4 regions of the Roseburia sp. AM51-8 genome follow, and region 1 is predicted to be linked to each of the others. Evidence: predicted binding sites of a transcription regulator. Region 1 holds the regulator's gene; each other region holds the start of a gene.
What was found. The regulator Rex, encoded in region 1, represses fermentation and respiration genes when NADH is low (regulators of the CRP and FNR family bind a similar motif). The targets are predictions, from matches to a motif close to ATTGTTAANTANTTAACAAT.
Positions count from the first base shown of each region.

Region 2: the regulator Rex is predicted to act here: its motif matches at 2,991-3,010, upstream of pflB (formate C-acetyltransferase).
Region 3: the regulator Rex is predicted to act here: its motif matches at 1,055-1,074, upstream of DW996_RS02405 (acyl-CoA carboxylase subunit beta).
Region 4: the regulator Rex is predicted to act here: its motif matches at 2,543-2,562, upstream of fucO (lactaldehyde reductase).

Region 1 covers NZ_QUEY01000001.1:602,015-606,458, reverse strand. Annotated here, with positions in the region: gene DW996_RS03050 (NADP-dependent isocitrate dehydrogenase) at 1-739, shown strand, start outside; gene DW996_RS03045 (ABC transporter ATP-binding protein) at 749-2,692, shown strand; gene DW996_RS03040 (redox-sensing transcriptional repressor Rex) at 2,803-3,432, shown strand; gene DW996_RS03035 (hypothetical protein) at 3,454-4,131, shown strand; partial or broken gene DW996_RS12970 (NAD(P)H-hydrate epimerase) at 4,128-4,444, shown strand, end outside.
Region 2 covers NZ_QUEY01000001.1:156,100-160,543, reverse strand. Annotated here, with positions in the region: gene pflA (pyruvate formate-lyase-activating protein) at 1-580, opposite strand, end outside; gene pflB (formate C-acetyltransferase) at 674-2,926, opposite strand; gene DW996_RS00865 (SpoVA/SpoVAEb family sporulation membrane protein) at 3,156-3,620, opposite strand; gene DW996_RS00860 (stage V sporulation protein AB) at 3,639-4,112, opposite strand; gene DW996_RS00855 (stage V sporulation protein AA) at 4,102-4,444, opposite strand, start outside.
Region 3 covers NZ_QUEY01000001.1:480,804-485,247, reverse strand. Annotated here, with positions in the region: gene DW996_RS02405 (acyl-CoA carboxylase subunit beta) at 1-975, opposite strand, end outside; gene DW996_RS02400 (D-alanyl-D-alanine carboxypeptidase family protein) at 1,105-2,349, opposite strand; gene scpB (SMC-Scp complex subunit ScpB) at 2,425-2,997, opposite strand; gene DW996_RS02390 (segregation and condensation protein A) at 3,013-3,762, opposite strand; gene DW996_RS02385 (D-alanyl-D-alanine carboxypeptidase family protein) at 3,885-4,444, shown strand, end outside.
Region 4 covers NZ_QUEY01000001.1:58,835-63,278, reverse strand. Annotated here, with positions in the region: gene DW996_RS00385 (helix-turn-helix transcriptional regulator) at 1-169, opposite strand, end outside; gene DW996_RS00380 (M15 family metallopeptidase) at 314-1,048, opposite strand; gene fucO (lactaldehyde reductase) at 1,303-2,451, opposite strand; gene DW996_RS00370 (GNAT family N-acetyltransferase) at 2,852-3,424, opposite strand; gene DW996_RS00365 (GGDEF domain-containing protein) at 3,424-4,444, opposite strand, start outside.

The DNA of each region.
Region 1 (4,444 bases):
GGCTGAAGACGGCAGTGAGACGAGAGAAGTGGTACATAACTTTACCGGCACCGGTGTCGTTCAGGGACAGCATAACCTGAATGATTCTATCGAAAGTTTTGCAAAGGCTTGCTTTAACTATGCCTTAGATACAAAGCAGGATCTTTGGTTTGCGACCAAGGATACCATCTCTAAGAAATACGATCATACCTTTAAGGATATTTTTCAGGAGATTTATGAGGAGTCTTATAAGGATAAGTTTGCCGAGGCAGGCATTACTTATTTCTATACCCTGATCGATGATGCCGTAGCTCGTGTGATGAAGTCTGAGGGCGGTTACATCTGGGCTTGTAAGAACTACGATGGCGATGTCATGAGTGACATGGTATCGTCTGCTTTTGGATCTCTTGCCATGATGACCTCTGTTCTGGTATCTCCACAGGGCGTCTATGAGTATGAGGCGGCTCATGGAACCGTACAGAGACATTATTACAAGCACTTAAAGGGAGAGGAGACATCCACGAACTCTGTTGCTACGATCTTTGCATGGACAGGCGCACTGAGAAAACGCGGTGAGTTGGATGGCACACCGGAACTTTGCGATTTTGCAGACAAATTGGAACAGGCATGCATCAAGACGATTGAGGATGGAAAGATGACAAAAGATCTTGCTCTGATCACAAGTATTCCAAATCCAGTCGTTTTGAATAGTGAGGAATTTATCAAAGCCATCAGAACAAGGCTTGAGGGCATGTTATAGGAGGAAGCCATGATTTTATCCTGCCAGAATCTTTCGAAATCTTTCGGAAGTGATGACATCATAAAGAATGTCTCTTTTCAGATCAATGAAGGAGACAAGGTAGCCATTGTCGGAAATAATGGTGCAGGAAAATCAACACTGCTAAAGATGATAACGGGTGAGTTGGATACCGATGCAGGAACGGTTGTTTTTGCCAAGGATACCACCATCGGTTATCTGGCGCAGTATCAGAATATGGAAGGAAATGAGACGGTCTATCAGACCGTCTATTCTTCGCGTACAGATATTTTGGAAATGCAGAAAAACCTGCAAAAAATGGAAGAACAGATGACAAAACTGACAGATGATGCCTTAGATGCACTGCTTGTCCGCTATCATGAGATGCATGATGTTTTTGATCATATGAACGGTTATGCGTATGAATCGGAAGTACAGGGCGTGCTTCGTGGACTTGGTTTTTCCGAAGAGGATTTTTCAAAGACGATGGATATGCTTTCCGGTGGACAAAAAACCCGTGTATCTCTCGGAAGACTCCTTGTTTTGAAACCGGACATCCTGCTTTTAGATGAACCGATCAACCATTTGGATCTGAATTCTATTGAGTGGTTAGAGAACTTCCTTATGAATTATAAGGGAACCGTTGTTATTGTAGCACATGATCGTTATTTTCTGGATCGTATCGTTACAAAGGTTATTGATATCAGCATGCATACTGCACATGTTTACAAAGGGAATTATTCTGCCTTTGCCATGCAAAAAGAAGAGATTCGTAAGACCATGATGCGTGAATATGAAAAACAGCAGGCATCCATTGCCCATCAGCAGGAAGTCATTGATAAGTTAAAACAGTTTAACCGTGAAAAATCCATCAAACGTGCAGAGAGCCGTCAGAAAGCCCTCGATAAAATGGATGTTATGGAAAAACCGATCGATGCGCAGGAACATATGAAATTATCCTTGCAACCAGATGTGACAAGCGGCAATGATGTACTGGAACTGATCGGACTTTCAAAATCCTATGATGGCATGACGCTCTTTTCTAACGTAGATTTCCTTTTGCAAAGAGGTGAGCACGTTGCCATCCTTGGTGATAACGGTACAGGAAAGACAACATTGCTTAAGATCATCAATGAGATTGTGACCGCAGATTCCGGCTCTTTCCGGCTCGGCGCAAATGTTACGATTGGTTATTACGATCAGGAACAACAGGTTTTGGATGATGACAAAACACTCTTTGAAGAAATGAGCGATGCCTATCCAAACTTAAACAATACAAAGATTCGCAATGTGCTTGCGGCATTCATGTTTTTAGGGGATGACTGCTACAAGAGGATCGGCGATCTGAGCGGTGGAGAGCGTGGACGTATCTCCCTTGCCAAACTCATGTTGTCCGGTGCCAACTTTTTGATCTTAGATGAGCCGACTAACCATTTGGATATGGAGTCCAAGGAGATCCTGGAAAATGCCATCAATGCCTATGAGGGAACGGTGCTTTATGTGTCACATGACCGTTATTTTGTCAACCAGACTGCAGACAAGATTTTAGAACTTGAAAACCATCAGTTCAGCGTATATCTGGGGAATTATGATTATTTCATCCAAAAGAAAACAGAGCGTATGGCACAGGAAAAAGCAGTACAAGACGCAAAGCGTGGTGATACAGAATCGATTTCCGGACAATCTGAAGGAAAGACGGATTGGAAGCAGCAAAAGAAGATCCAGAGCGAAAAGCGCAAGGTAGAAAATCGTCTGGCAGAGGTGGAAGACCGCATTGCCGCCTGCGAAGAAGACCTGCGTCAGATCGAGGAAGAATTTGCCAAGGACGATGTGGCGACAAATTCGGCAAAGCTTAATGAATTATCACAAAAACAGGAAAAGTTACAGGAAGAATTGGATGCCCTCTATGAAAGTTGGGAAGAATTGTCGGAGACACTGACAAATGATTTCGCATAGGATAGGCGGATTCTGTTAAAAATTTGACATATATATTTAAAATATTTATAATTTTTATATAAATATGATATACATGTCATCATTGACAGTGGAAGTAGGGGGAATTTAACGTGGAAAAGGAAATATCCCAGGCAGTCATTCGTCGTATGCCAAGATATTACAGATATTTAGGAGAATTGCTTGATGCAGGAGTGGAGCGCATTTCGTCCAACGAACTCAGCAGTTGTATGCATGTGACGGCATCCCAGATCCGGCAGGATCTCAACAATTTTGGTGGTTTCGGTCAGCAGGGCTATGGCTATAATGTTCAGTACTTATATGATGAAATCGGCAAGATCCTAGGATTGAATGAGACACACAATGTGATCGTGATCGGTATCGGTAACTTGGGGCAGGCAATCGCCAATTATGTTAAGTTTGAAAAATTAGGTTTCAAGATCGTCGGTCTGTTTGATGTCAATCCGGCATTGAAGGGGAAAGAGGTAAGAGATATCCCAATCCGTATGTTGGAGGAATTACCAGAATTTGTAAAGACAACACGTGTGGATATTGCGGCACTGACCCTGCCAAAGCAGAATGCAGAAGCGACCGCGGCACAGTTATCTTCCCTGGGCGTACATGCCATCTGGAATTTTGCCCATGTCGATCTGGATGATGTGGAGGATATGGTCGTAGAGAATGTGCATCTGTCCGATAGTCTGATGCAGCTTTCTTACAATATTGCCAACCACAAAAAATAGTTTTCAAAAGAAGGTGAGCGTATGGAACGACAGGCGTTTACAGAAGCACTGGCGAAAACAAAAATACCCATTCTGGTCTTGGACCAGAAATGGCACCGGCTTTTTGCCTTAGATGGCAAGCCCAAAGAGGTGCAGGAACTGGAAAGCCAGTTGAAGGAGATCTTGGAGCGGCAGGGACGCCTGACGCAGGAGTTAAAGGATTTAAAGAAGGTCAAGTCATCCCTTATGCAGAATATCGTAGAGCATATGGACGCAGAGGAGGACAAGGAGACGCACAGCCGGCAGATGGACGAGAACAAACGGCTGATCGAGGAAGTCAAGGAAAAGATCGCAGCCAACGAGGATGCCCTTTTGGAGATCCCAAAGGAGATACAGACCTGCAATGACGCGCTGATGATGGAGACCATGACCTTTTGTTATGATCGTCTGCGCACCAATTGCAAAGAAGCCGAGGAGATTGCGGAATGGATCAAAAAGGTCCGGGTAGAATTAAAAAAGAACATCATCCGCAAACAGAATCGGGAGATCAACAATAAAGAAATCTATGCATATATGCATGATATATTTGGAAAAGATATCATCAATCTTTTTGATGTGCAAAATGATGATGTGGATCTGATCACAGGAGAGGATCGCCCGTCCGGTGATACGACCCAGGACAAACAGTTATCAAAAGATGTACAAAAAGGAGACGTATGAAATATATTTTAAACAGTCGCGAAATGAAACAATGCGATAGCCGCACGATCGAGCATTATGGTCTGCCTTCCATGGTGCTGATGGAGAGAGCCGCGTTATCGGTTGTTTCATTTTTGCATGAAAGAGATTTGTGGCAAAAGAAGATCGTCATACTATGTGGAAGTGGCAACAATGGTGGGGATGGACTCGCCATTGCAAGGCTTTTATACTTAGAGGGGGGGCAGGTGTCGGTATTCCTGGTGGGCGATTTTTCCAAGCTTCGCCGGAAAACATGGCGCAGCAAAAGATCTGTCGGCAGTATGGCATGGAATTG
Region 2 (4,444 bases), 450 kb from region 1:
CCTCTTCCTGATCCGTCACACCCGGCACAAGGACATGACGGATCCACATTACCTTCCCATGGTCAGATAAATATCTTGCCATCTCTAAAATATTAGCATTATCCTGTCCGGTCAATTCTCTGTGTCTTTTTGCATCCATCTCCTTGATGTCCAGCATGACAAGGTCGGTCACTTCCATCAATTTCTCAAACTTTGAAAAGAAGGGTTCTTCTGTCGTAAAAGGATTCCCGGATGTATCAAGGCAGGTGTGGATACCCTCTTTTTTGGCCAGTGTAAATAATTCCAGTAGAAAATCAATCTGTAAAAGGGCTTCCCCACCACTAACCGTAATGCCACCATTCTTTTTCCAGTATGCTTTGTAGCGTTTTGCCTTTTCGAGCACATCTTTCGCACGCTGCCAGTTTTCCCCCTCTTTGGGCGCATCCATACTGCCACAGGCTTTTGCCCAGGTATCCGGATTGTGGCAATATTTGCACCGCATCTGACAGCCTTTCAAAAAGACGATATAGCGCACGCCCGGACCGTCTGCCGAGCCAAAACTTTCCACGGAATGAATGTTTCCCAAAATTTCTTTTTCCATATTTTCACCTTTTTCTAAGAAAGCCGCGAGATATGAGATCCCGCGGCCTGCTTCTACCTAGACTTTACTTTTATCCTTTTCAAAGGATGAATGTTACATATGATCGTGGCAAGTTCTTGCGATCACATCCATCTGCTGTTCCTTGGTCAGGTCGATAAACTTGACTGCATAACCGGATACACGGATGGTAAAGTTTGCGTACTCTTCCTTCTCCGGATGTTCCATCGCATCGATCAGTTTTTCCTTGCCAAAGACATTGACATTCAGATGATGTGCTCCCTGATCGAAGTAGCCGTCCATAACCTGTACCAGATTATCCACACGCTCCTCCTCGGCATTGCCAAGTGCGCCCGGATTGATGGTCTGGGTATTGGAAATACCGTCCAGCGCCCACTCATATGGGAGTTTGGTCAGAGAGTTCAAAGATGCCAGCAGACCGTTCTGCTCTGCTCCGTAACTTGGATTTGCTCCCGGAGAAAGCGGCTCGCCCGCCTTACGTCCATCCGGCATAGATCCGGTTGCCTTACCATAGACCACATTGGATGTGATGGTAAGAATGGATGTGGTCGGGATACTTCTGCGGTAGGTATGATGTCTCTTGATCTTATCCATAAAGGTTTTTAAGAGCCATACACCGATCTCATCGGCTCGGTCATCATCATTACCGTATCTTGGGAAATCGCCCTCGATCTCGTAATCTTTTGCAAGACCATTTTCATCACGAATGACCTTGACCTTAGCATACTTGATCGCGGACAAAGAATCAATCACATGTGAAAATCCTGCAATACCGGTTGCAAAAGTACGTTCCAAATTGGTATCCATGAGTGCCAGTTCGGCTGACTCATAGTAATATTTATCATGCATGTACTGGATCAGGTTCAGTGTATTGACATAGAGATCTGCCAGCCATTCCATCATGTCGTCATAGCGTTCCATGACCTCATCATAATCCAGATACTCTGATGTGATCGGACGATACTTTGGTCCGACCTGATCGCCGGTCTTTTCATCCACACCGCCATTGATGGCATAAAGCAGACATTTTGCAAGGTTGGCTCTGGCTCCAAAGAACTGCATTTCCTTACCGGTACGTGTTGCAGAAACACAGCAGCAGATGGCATAATCATCGCCCCATTCCGGCTTCATGGCATCGTCATTTTCATACTGGACAGAACTTGTTGCAATGGAGATCTTGGATGCGTATTTCTTGAAGTTCTCCGGCAGTCTGGAAGAATACAATACTGTCAGGTTTGGCTCCGGTGCCGGTCCCATGTTCTCTAAGGTATGCAGGAAACGATAGTCTGTCTTTGTCACCATAGATCTGCCGTCTACGCCCGTTCCTGCTACGTCCAGTGTTGCCCATACCGGATCCCCGGAGAACAACTGGTTGTAAGATGGGATTCTGGCAAACTTGACCATACGCAGTTTCATGGTAAAGTGATCGACCAGTTCCTGTACTTCTTCTTCTGTGATGATGCCCTTATCCAGATCTCTCTGGAAATAAATATCAAGGAAGGTAGAGACACGTCCTACAGACATGGCTGCACCATTCTGGGTCTTGATGGCTGCCAGATAACCAAAGTAAAGCCACTGGATCGCCTCTTTTGCATCCTTTGCCGGTCTGGAAATGTCATAGCCGTAAATGGCTGCCATCTCTTTCATGCCTTCCAGTGCACGGATCTGCTCCGCGATCTCCTCGCGCAGACGGATGACTTCGCCCTTCATGCTGCCACTGCCGCATTTTGCCTTGTCTTCCTTTTTCTCCTCGATCAAAAAGTCGATACCGTAAAGCGCCACTCTACGATAATCGCCGACGATACGTCCGCGTCCATAAGTATCCGGCAGACCGGTCATGATCTTATTGTGGCGGGCCTTTAACATTTCCGGTGTATATGCGTCAAACACAGCAGTATTATGTGTCTTGTGATACTTGGTAAAGATTTCCTTTAACAAAGGATCTACTTCATAACCATAAGTCTCGCATGCCTGCACCGCCATCTTGATACCGCCATATGGCATAAAAGCACGTTTGAGTGGTTTATCTGTCTGAAGACCAACGACCTTTTCCAGATCCTTGAGGTCTTCATCAATGTATCCCGGACCATAAGCGGTCAGACCTGAAACCACCTTGGTCTCCATATCAAGCACGCCACCCTTGGCACGTTCTTCTTTTTGCAATTTCTGAAGTGCATCCCATAAACGGTTGGTCGACTCTGTCGGACCTGTCAAAAAGTCCTCATTGCCTTCGTACGGTGTGTAGTTATCCTGGATGAACTGGCGGACATTGATCTCTTCCTTCCAAAGTCGTCCATCAAATCCGTCCCATTCCTTCATTTCTACCATTGTGTTTGCCTCCTATTCTAGTAAACGATTTGTTCCTTATAACTTGAGTTAGGCTTTTCTAACTCTCGTTAATTTTATAACAAGATTTTGAAAAAAGTGCAAGTTTTTATTTAGATACAATCTTTGCACATGTTTTTCATCTTGGCGCGTTTTTCATTATACAGGAAGTGCGGCACAATATCTAGTGGTTTTTATAAATTTATAACTACAATTTATGGTATTTTTTCAATCACATACCAAGTGTCGTCATAAACCAGTAGATCAAACCAAGGATCCAGGACGAAAAAATCCCATACAGGATCACCGGTCCGGCGATCTGAAAGATCCTGGCACCGACACCAAAGACATGTCCTTCAACCTTAAAACCATGGGCGGTAGCCGCTACACTGTTGGCAAAGCCCGTGATGGGAACCAATGCTCCCGCACCGCCAAAACTGGCAATGACCGGGTAGATCCCCGTGCCTGTCAAAAGGGCACTTAGGAATACAAGGGTCAGACTGCAATAACTTGCCGCCGTCTGATCGTCCAAGCCATATTTTTTTCCTATGTTGATGATGCACTGCCCCAAAAGGCAGATCAGTCCGCCGACCAAAAAAGCTTTTGCCATGCGCAGCCAAAGATTTGCCTTTGGCGTCACACTCTCCACATAGTCATTATAAGTCTCATTGATCTGCTCTTTTTCTTCCTGTTTCATTCTCTTATCACCTCATTTTTATGAACTTGCATATGAAAAAATAAAATACCAGAGGCTGCCTGCCAGCTTTCCCAGAGCAATGGCAAGGATGGCAAAAGACAGCCCCATTTGCAGTTTTACCCTGCGAAAGAGTATGGGAAACATATTTAAGATCTCTGCCAGCGCCATTGCCTGACAGCCCACATAAATACCGGCACAGATGCCGATCAAAACCAATGCCAGCAGTCCCAGCCCTTTTGCAAAAACTCTCCCGGCTATCCCCTGGCAAAAGGAGAAAAGCACAGGGCTCGGTTCAAAAACCGATAAAAGGCAACCGCTCAGGCTTCCTAAGATGATGACATTCTCCCAATGCATGGTATCTTTCGCCAGTTGCAGCCTTGCGATCATACGCGAGACAAACCCCAAGGTCGTGAGCAGGGCAATCACACCGGCTGCCGTTGCGCCTCCAAAGATCAGCCCTGCGACAATGATGACCGTCCTTTTAAGAAACATCCAGATTTTCTCCTCTCCTTGCCCCATTTTCTATGATCGCAGTATCTACATCCTTCTCATACTTGCGCATTTCCACCTGGATCGGTGTCGGATCATGAGTCAATTTCTTCTTGCCAAAATGGTTATAAAAGAATAAGATTCCCACCGCAAGTCCGATCGAATATGCAATCTCCAGCGGACTGACCGCAGGCTTTTTGCTTCCCATGACCTGCAAATAAAAACGGTCAAAGAGTTCCGTGATACTGATATCGTTGTGAAATGCCATGATGGCAAAGGCTGCTCCGACAAAGAGCAGTACGCAAAGGAATCCCGTCTTTGCCACTTGCATAAAG
Region 3 (4,444 bases), 120 kb from region 1:
TACCGGGATATCAAAAGCATCACAGAAAGAAACGAAATCTGCTGCCTTTTCGCATCCGTCAGACGTAAGTTTGGTTCCAAGATCTACGACTTCATCACCTGCCATAGTCTCCTCACGGTTGCCTACCACGCCAACGGTAATACCGTTTAACTTGATAAAACCGGTAAGCATTTCTTTTGCAAATCCAGCCTTGGTCTCAACAAAGAGATGATTGTCTGAGATCTCCTCTGCAAAAAGTGCAAGATTTTTAACCTTGCCATCTAAGCCTTCTGCGGCACGGTTGAGATCATCCATACATTCCTCAACACAGCCTTCTTCGACATTGCATCCCGGAAGGATGGTAACGAAACGACGGATCTCTTCCATGACCTCTGCCTCATCACCGACAAAATCAACATTGCCAGCCTCTGCATACTGGAAGTCTGCGCTTGCTGTGTCAAGTTTGTCTGCACGATTGCCGGAAATAGCATCTGCGGAATTGACAAATAACTTGGCATCCTTTGTCATAAGTGCGAAATCGCTGACAGAAGTAAGTACGCTGAGTCCACCGCCACAAGAGCCGAAAACACCCATGATCTGTGGGATCACGCCAGATGCGGCAACTGCCTTTGCATAAATGGCTCCGATGCTCTCAAGTGCGTCTACAGATTCCTGTAATCTGACACCTGTGGAATCCAAAAGTCCAATGACCGGTGCTCCCATCTTCATAGCCATATCATACACAGACATGATCTTCTTTGCATGCATCTCACCAATGCTTCCGTTTAATACAGAAGCATCCTGACTGAATACGAATACCAGATTGCCATCGATCAGACCATGTCCGATCACTACACCATCAGAAGGTGTCTGCTGCTGGTTCAGATCAAAATCTGTGTTTCTTGATGTTACCAGCGCGCCTAATTCGACAAAACTGTGCTCATCAAGTAATTCATTCATCCTCTGAATAGCAGGATTGTTTGTTACATTACTCATGCTACTTTTCCTCCATATATATAAATTCAAAATTTCTCTACCGTAATAATAACGTTTTGTCCTTCCTTTTTCAACCACTTTTGTTAATTATTTCACTATATTTTTACAAAGTTATTTTGCTATCTTTTGTTAGAAAAACATAGCCCATTTTTTCAGGATCGCCTGGAAGAACCATGGCATATTTTTTACTGCAAGACTATCCTCCAAAAGGATGTCACAGGTATCTATGACCACATCATCCACCAGAAGTTCTGCGTTTCCGATCGCTCGAAGTCCCTTGCCTGTCGCTTCGATACTGCGCGGATAATGTAAGCGGATCGCCATGGTCTCCCAGTCTGCCAGAAGGACTTCCTTTCGCATATCCGTCAGTTGTGGCATGGCAGACTTTTGGGTTTTGAGATCATAGTCCGGGTTCTGGGCTCTTTGGAGCCTTACGCTTTGTAAGCCCTCTGCCGGATCCATGACCTTGCGCATCTGATAATAGGTCGTGGCATATTGGTAGATCTTATTGCAGTCCTGCCATTTGTAGGTCTTATTGTTTGGCCAGCCACTCGCCAGCAAGGCAATGACAAATTTCCGCCCGCCGGAAGAAAGTGAAGTCACATAGCAGTATCCGGCATCCGCGGTAAATCCTGTCTTTCCCGACAGGCAGTCAGGGTTCTGGCTCAAATAGGCGTTGTGGTTGGTACAGGAAAAGTTCCGTGTCCCCGGGATCATACTGCCGTCTGCCTGCTCCGTCAGCGACGTAAAAGAATAAGCATTTGTCTGCGTGATCTCTAAAAAGCGCTCCGCCCGGGGTGACTGCCAGCTACAGTAACGCATGATAAGCGCCAGATCATGTGCCGTCGTACCATGGGTATCTTCTCCAACCGAAGCATCCAGACCGTTTGGTGTCAAAAAACAGGTATTGCTGCAGCCCAGTTCTTTTGCCTTTTCATTCATCAGGGCAGAAAAGCCCTCCACACTCCCGCCAATGTGTTCTGCGATCGCCACGGCAGAATCATTATGGGATTCCAACATAAGAGAATACAAAAGGTCTTTGAGGTAATACTGCTCGCCTTCCTCGATATTTAACTGCACATTGGGCATGGATGCCGCATAGGCAGATACCGTGACGATATCATCTTCCTTTCCGTTTTCCAGTGCCAGAATACAGGTCATGATCTTGGTCGTGCTGGCATTGGCACGCTTGCACTCACCCTCTTTTTCATAAAGCACCCTGCCGCTGTCTCCATCTAAAAGTACCGCAGACAAGGCATGGATAGAATTTGCATCGATCGTTTGCTTTTCTGCTGCGCAGATGGTTTGCGGCTGCCATAACAGGATGACAAAAAGGACAATAAAAAAAGACCGCATCTTTTTTATAAAAGGCAAGACAAAATCCTCCCAAACAGACTTTATAAAAAACTATGAGATCTTCTTTCTTTTATGACATTTTCGGTAGAAAAACTATTCTCCGCCTACATCCAGTTTGATTTCCTGCTCAGCCTCCTGCTTAAAGGTCTCCATCTGGTCGGTCGTCGGCGTCGGCAGTTCATCAATGGAAGATACGCCAAAGGAACGTAGGAATTCTTCCGTGGTTCCAAAAAGCATCGGTCTTCCTGGTGCATCCAGACGTCCAAGTTCGGTCACCAGGGAATATTCCACCAGTTTGCTGACGGCATGATCGCTGGATACGCCTCGGATCTTTTCGATCTCCGATTTGGTGATCGGCTGCTTGTAGGCAATGATGGATAAGGTTTCCAAAAGGACATCCGTCAACACCTGCTTGCGTGGCTGCTTTGCCATGCGGATCAGGTATTCATAGAGTTCCGGCTTCGTGCACATCTGATAAGAACCGTCCAGTTCCGTCAGTTGCACCCCGCGTCCTTCTTCTGCCCATGTTTCTTTCATATGTTCCAATGCCTTTACGACATCTTTTGTCTCTACTTCCAGTGCCTTTGCGATACGTGACGGTTCCACCGCCTCGCCAAAGGTAAAAAGAATCCCTTCTATGATGGACTCCATCTGTTTTTGATCCATAACGTCACTCCTATTCTATGCCGCGATCTTCGACTCGATCAGAATATCATCAAAGGTATGCTCCTGCGAGATCAGAATCTTTCCCGATTTCATCAATTCCAATATCGCCAAGAAAGTCACGATCACTTCCATCTTACTGCTCTGTTTTTCCAATAACTGACGAAAACTAAAGTTTTTATGCTGGCCGGCGTACTCTGACAAATAGCCCATCTTGTCCTCCAGTGATACTTCTTCCTTGCGGATCTCTCCGAATTTGGAACGGATGGGATCGATCTTGTCCTTCTGTCGTTTCAATACGGATTTAAAAATATCGTTCAACTGGTTCAAGGTCAGGTCTGATACCAGTTCCTTGGTATCAATGGGCGGTGTGTATGCCAGGACCTCCTCCGGAACGGTCGGCTCTTTGTAAAAAATATGGGAGGCATCCACCTGGCGATCCTTTAATTCAAACGCCATGCATTTATATAATTTGTATTCCAGCAACTGTTGCACCAATTCTGCCCGCGGATCTTCCTCATCCTCTTCCTCGGAAGGATCTGCCGGAAGCAGCATCTTGGACTTGATATCCAGAAGTGTCGCAGCCATGACCATAAATTCACTGACGACATTCAGATCATGTTTTTGCATCTGTCGGATATATTCCATATATTGATTTGTAATCTCCACGATGGGAATATCATAAATGCTGACTTTATTCTTATCTAGCAGGTGTAAAAGAAGATCCAGAGGTCCTTCAAACACCTGTAACTTGAATTCTAATTCCATATGCCTACCTCTTTGCAAAATCTTTTCTATTATACTGGGTTTTCCCATGAATTTCAAGTTTTTGGCATAGGAGACATTTCTTTTTATATACTAGGTAATAATGTAATTTCCTGAGGTATTTTATGAAATCCTATAAATCCCTCTTATGTCTGCTTCTATCGCTTCTTTTGCTCCTGCCTCTTTTTTGTATGCCCGCACTTGCAGAAGAAGCAGACGAGACGCAGGATACTGCCCTGACCTTGTCCTGTCCTTCCGCGGTTTTGATGGAAGCCTCGACCGGCTGTATCCTATACGAAAAGGATGCGGTCGCAAGACTTCCCATGGCAAGTGTGACCAAGGTCATGACCCTGCTTTTGATCTTTGAATCCATCGAAAACGGACAGATCTCTCCGGAAACCCAGGTCAGCGTTTCGGAACACGCTGCCTCCATGGGCGGATCACAGGTCTTTTTGGAAGCCGGTGAGATACAGACCGTAGAGACACTGATCAAATGTATCAGCATCGCCTCTGCCAACGATGCAGCCGTTGCCATGGCAGAGACTGTCGCCGGCTCGGAAGAAGCCTTTGTTGCCCTTATGAACGAAAAAGCCGCCGCGCTTTCCATGGAAAACACGCATTTTGTAAACTGCTGCGGTCTGGATGACACTGACCATTACTCCTGTGCCAAGGATCTTGCCCTTTT
Region 4 (4,444 bases), 540 kb from region 1:
ACAACAAAAATCCCAGCACACTACTCCCTAAGATATAGCTCTGTGCTAAGACCACACCATCTGCATCTGTCACAAAAGCCATCATATTATCAAAATAATATTCTGCACCAAGAAATACAAAGTAAAAAATTCCTAGCATTAAAATGGATTTCACAGTACCTTTTTTCATATCATTCATCCTACCATTCAATAAGAGCCAGCCACTTGGGCTGACTCTATCCTTATTTATACACCCTATTTATTGAAACAACATGAAATCATTATAACGCAGTTCCAAAGACACTAAAGGAATTTATTCTATATAATTGTTAAATTATGGTTCGAAATCATAGGCTTCGTAGGCTGTTGTATCGGAATAGTCCCACCATTCTCCCGCATAACCTACAAAACCACATTCTGTCATCACACGCTCCATCATTTTAGCGTTTCCTGCCGCTGTTTCCGGCACATCGCTGTAATCACGGTCTGCCTTGAGAGAAAAATCATCGAATGCCGTCGGCATTTCCACCTCATTTCCATCGAATGTAACAAGCGTCATGTCAATTGTCCCTCCAAGGTTATGTGCTTTCATACCATTGGCTGGGTTTGCAACATAACGTGGATTTGGACAGACTTGCCACAACTTTTCCTGTGCCGCAAACGGACGATAGGCATCCCATATTTTTATGTAATATCCCATAGTTTTGAATTTTTCCTGTGCCACTGCGAGTTTTTTTACTGTTCCATAGCGCAAATAGGCATCCTTAAAATCGTAGATGACCGTTCCCGTAAAATTATCAGCTGTGGCATATTTAAGGTCGATGACAATATCCGGAATATAGTCCATGATCCTGACAAAGTCGGTATCCGCTGGTTCTGGTAACTGTTCTGGAAGTTGCTCTGCTTGCCGACTTTCCCTTTCTATTGATGTTTCTTTTTCCTGTTCGACCTTTTTTCCCTCTGTCCTTTGCACAGTTTGATATCTGCCATAGAAGATGACTCCTATCGTAAGACCAATCAGGACTACCTCAAGAAACAGAAACCCTCGTTTCTTTTTTTGCAAATTCATCTAACATCCTTCCACATGATCTGAGCCATTGCAGGCTCTTGTCACGTCATTGCTTGTCACATATTGATTATAATAGACCAATTCCACATCAGCAACCTAACAATAGAAATCGTCCACTTGTATGTGAAAAAACGTTTGCTAAACCCAAAACCGATTGGCTCTTTGTGAACCAATCGGGCTATAATTCCAAAAAAGTACACTCATCCTATACTAAGATGAGTGTACCCTTTGCGGTGTTACAAACTAGTTACAGACTAGAGAAGTGATTCATAAAGTTTTGTGATCTCCTCTACGCTTGTCTCTCTTGGGTTACCCGGTCTGCATGCATCATCATATGCTGACTGTGCCAGGAATGGAATATCTTCCCTCTTTACAATATCCTTTAAGTCTGCCGGGATACCAACATCTGCTGACAACTTCTTGACAGCATCAATAGCAGCCTTTCTGTACTCTTCCTGTGTCATATCGTCAACACCTTCTACCCCCATAGCGCGGGCAATCTCACGATACTTTTCGCCAGATACCGGTGCATTATACTCCATACCTGTTGGCAGGATAATAGCATTTGCCACACCATGTGGTGTATCGTAAAGTGCGCCCAAAGGATGCGCCATAGAGTGAACAATACCAAGACCTACATTAGAAAATCCCATACCAGCAACATACTGTCCCAAAGCCATATCTGCTCTGCCTTCCGGTGTGTTCTCAACAGCAGCACGGAGAGATCTTGAGATAATCTCGATTGCCTTTAAGTGGAACATATCGGACAACTCCCATGCGCCTGCTGTAATATATCCCTCGATCGCATGTGTCAGTGCGTCCATACCGGTTGCAGCGGTAAGTCCCTTTGGCATACTTGCCATCATCTCAGGATCTACAAAGGCAACAACCGGAATATCCTTAGGGTCTACACATACCATCTTACGGTTCTTTTCCGCATCTGTGATAACATAGTTGATGGTAACCTCTGCTGCGGTTCCTGCAGTTGTTGGCACTGCAAAAATAGGAACACATTTATTCTTTGTAGGTGCAACGCCTTCAAGACTTACAACATCTGCGAATTCCGGGTTCTTAATGATGATACCGATTGCCTTCGCTGTATCCATGGAAGATCCGCCACCAATTGCAACGATATAATCAGCGCCGGATGCCTTGAATGCTTCCACACCGGTCTTTACATTCTCAACCGTTGGGTTTGGTTTGATGTTTGAGTAGAGTTCATAAGCGATCTTTGCCTCATCCAGTACGTCAAGCACTTTCTTGGTTACACCGAACTTTACCAGATCAGGATCTGAGCATACAAATGCTTTCTGAAATCCCCTTCCCAATGTTTCTGTTGCAATCTCTGCGATTGCTCCTGCACCATGATAAGATGTCTCGTTCAACACAAATCTGTTTGCCATAATAAAAAACCTCCTAATTTTGTTAAAATACCCAATCTTCCGAACTGTCTTTTTCTACATTTTAACGCAATCCTGAGGTTTTACAAGTGAGTTTGATATTTTTTTGACAATAGACAAAAATGGTTTTCTTTTTTGCAAGAGAGGACACTTTTAGGAAAAGTAATCACCGTCTCCTTCTGCCCCTACTTCCTTCAAGGATTTCTTTTTTGGAGGCGTCCTGTCTCATCTGCTCGTATCTCTCTGCTTTCTTTTCTCTTGTAAACATATTCCCAAAACCGTCCTTTCGATTGCTTCTCGGTTTTCCTCTATTAAATCACGTTCACTTTACCATAAATAGCAGGACAAAAACGGACACAATCATGCGTCGATTGTGTCCCAAAAATTCCTATTCTATTCTCTTTCACTCCACAGTCCGGTAGGGCTTGATCTCTGTCATCCCCTTTTTATGTTCTCCTAAGAACTTTTCCAGTGTTGTCATGTGATACCAGCGGTCAAATTTATATCCGCTGTAATGCTGGGTTCCAGCAATGTGATAACCCATTTTCTGATGGAATTTCAGACTATCAAAGGTCAGGTAGTCATCTTCTGTCTCAGGCTCTGCGACCAGCGCGTAACAATTGACCACTCCCTGCTTTTTCAAAGCCGCTTCCAGTGCTTCATACAAAATACGACCCAATCCACCGCGCCTTGTTTCCTGATGGATATAAATAGACACCTCCACATCCCAGGCAAAAGCAGCTCTTTCATGGTAGCGGTGGGCATAGGCATACCCAAGAATCTGACCATTACACTCAGCGACCAGATAGGGATACCACGCTTGAATACTACAGATCCGGTCAGTAAACTCTGCCACTGAAGGGACTTCTGTTTCAAAGGTGATCGCCGTATTCTTCACATAATAAGCATAAATTTCACACAAGGCCTCTGCATCCGAAACCCTAGCCTCTCGCACGCATATTTTCTTTTCATCCATCACATAATCACCTGATTTCCACCGTTGTATCTGGCAAGTTGTAACTTTTGCTCTGCTCTCTCAAACCAATCCTGCATCTCCATGCTATCTTCATAGACAGCCACGCCTCCGGACACCTGCAGTAAGCACTCCTCGGTCATATCCAACACCTGTATCTGCTGGATTTTTTCAAGCAAGTGGTCCAGTTTTTCTCTGCTTTCTGAAACATTTCTTCCGCCGATGGTAAATTCATTGCTATCCCATCTGGCGCAGGTGCAATCCGGCATCCGTCTCTGCATGCAATTTGCAATTTCGATCAGCGCCTGATCTGCCGCCACATGCCCATAGGTCTGACGGATCCACTCGTAATTATCCAGTTCCAATACAGCGATCCAACATTCTGTGGCATTCTCGCCTTTTATTGCTGCCCGGACGACATCCTGCATGCCATAGCGATCCAAAAGCCCGGTCATTGCATCTGTCTGTGCTAACTGACGCAAATTCTTTTCCATAGAATAAGAGTAGCGCGTCATGACATAGGCTAAAATGATCGGAATGACAAAGGCTAAGATCAAAATAGATAATTTTGTGTAAAAGTTTACCCATTCCGGCAAGACATAAACCGCCTTGTGATACCTGTCTATAAATTCAATGCAGATATAACTTATCATATATATTACACTGTAAAGGATCCCGTGCGCACTGCGTCCACGCAATTTCAGCGAGAAATAATCTGTATAGAAAAAGACGATTGGCATGCCAAGCAAAGTGATCTGTAGTCCACAATCCGTCCCCACAAAATAAGCTGCAAAGATCATGTGTACCATGACTTCGATCCCTACAATGCTGATAAACCAATCTATCTTTTCTTTTTGGATGATCCAGAAACTGATAATATAGATCAATACACTCAAAAAATTCAGGTTTCGCATTTCCACGACGTCTAAGGCATGGAAATAGAAAATAAACCATGTATGAATAATGAGCAGGGAAAAACTAAGGATGCGGGCAGACTGCATTGCTACTTTTTTATTAAAAAAA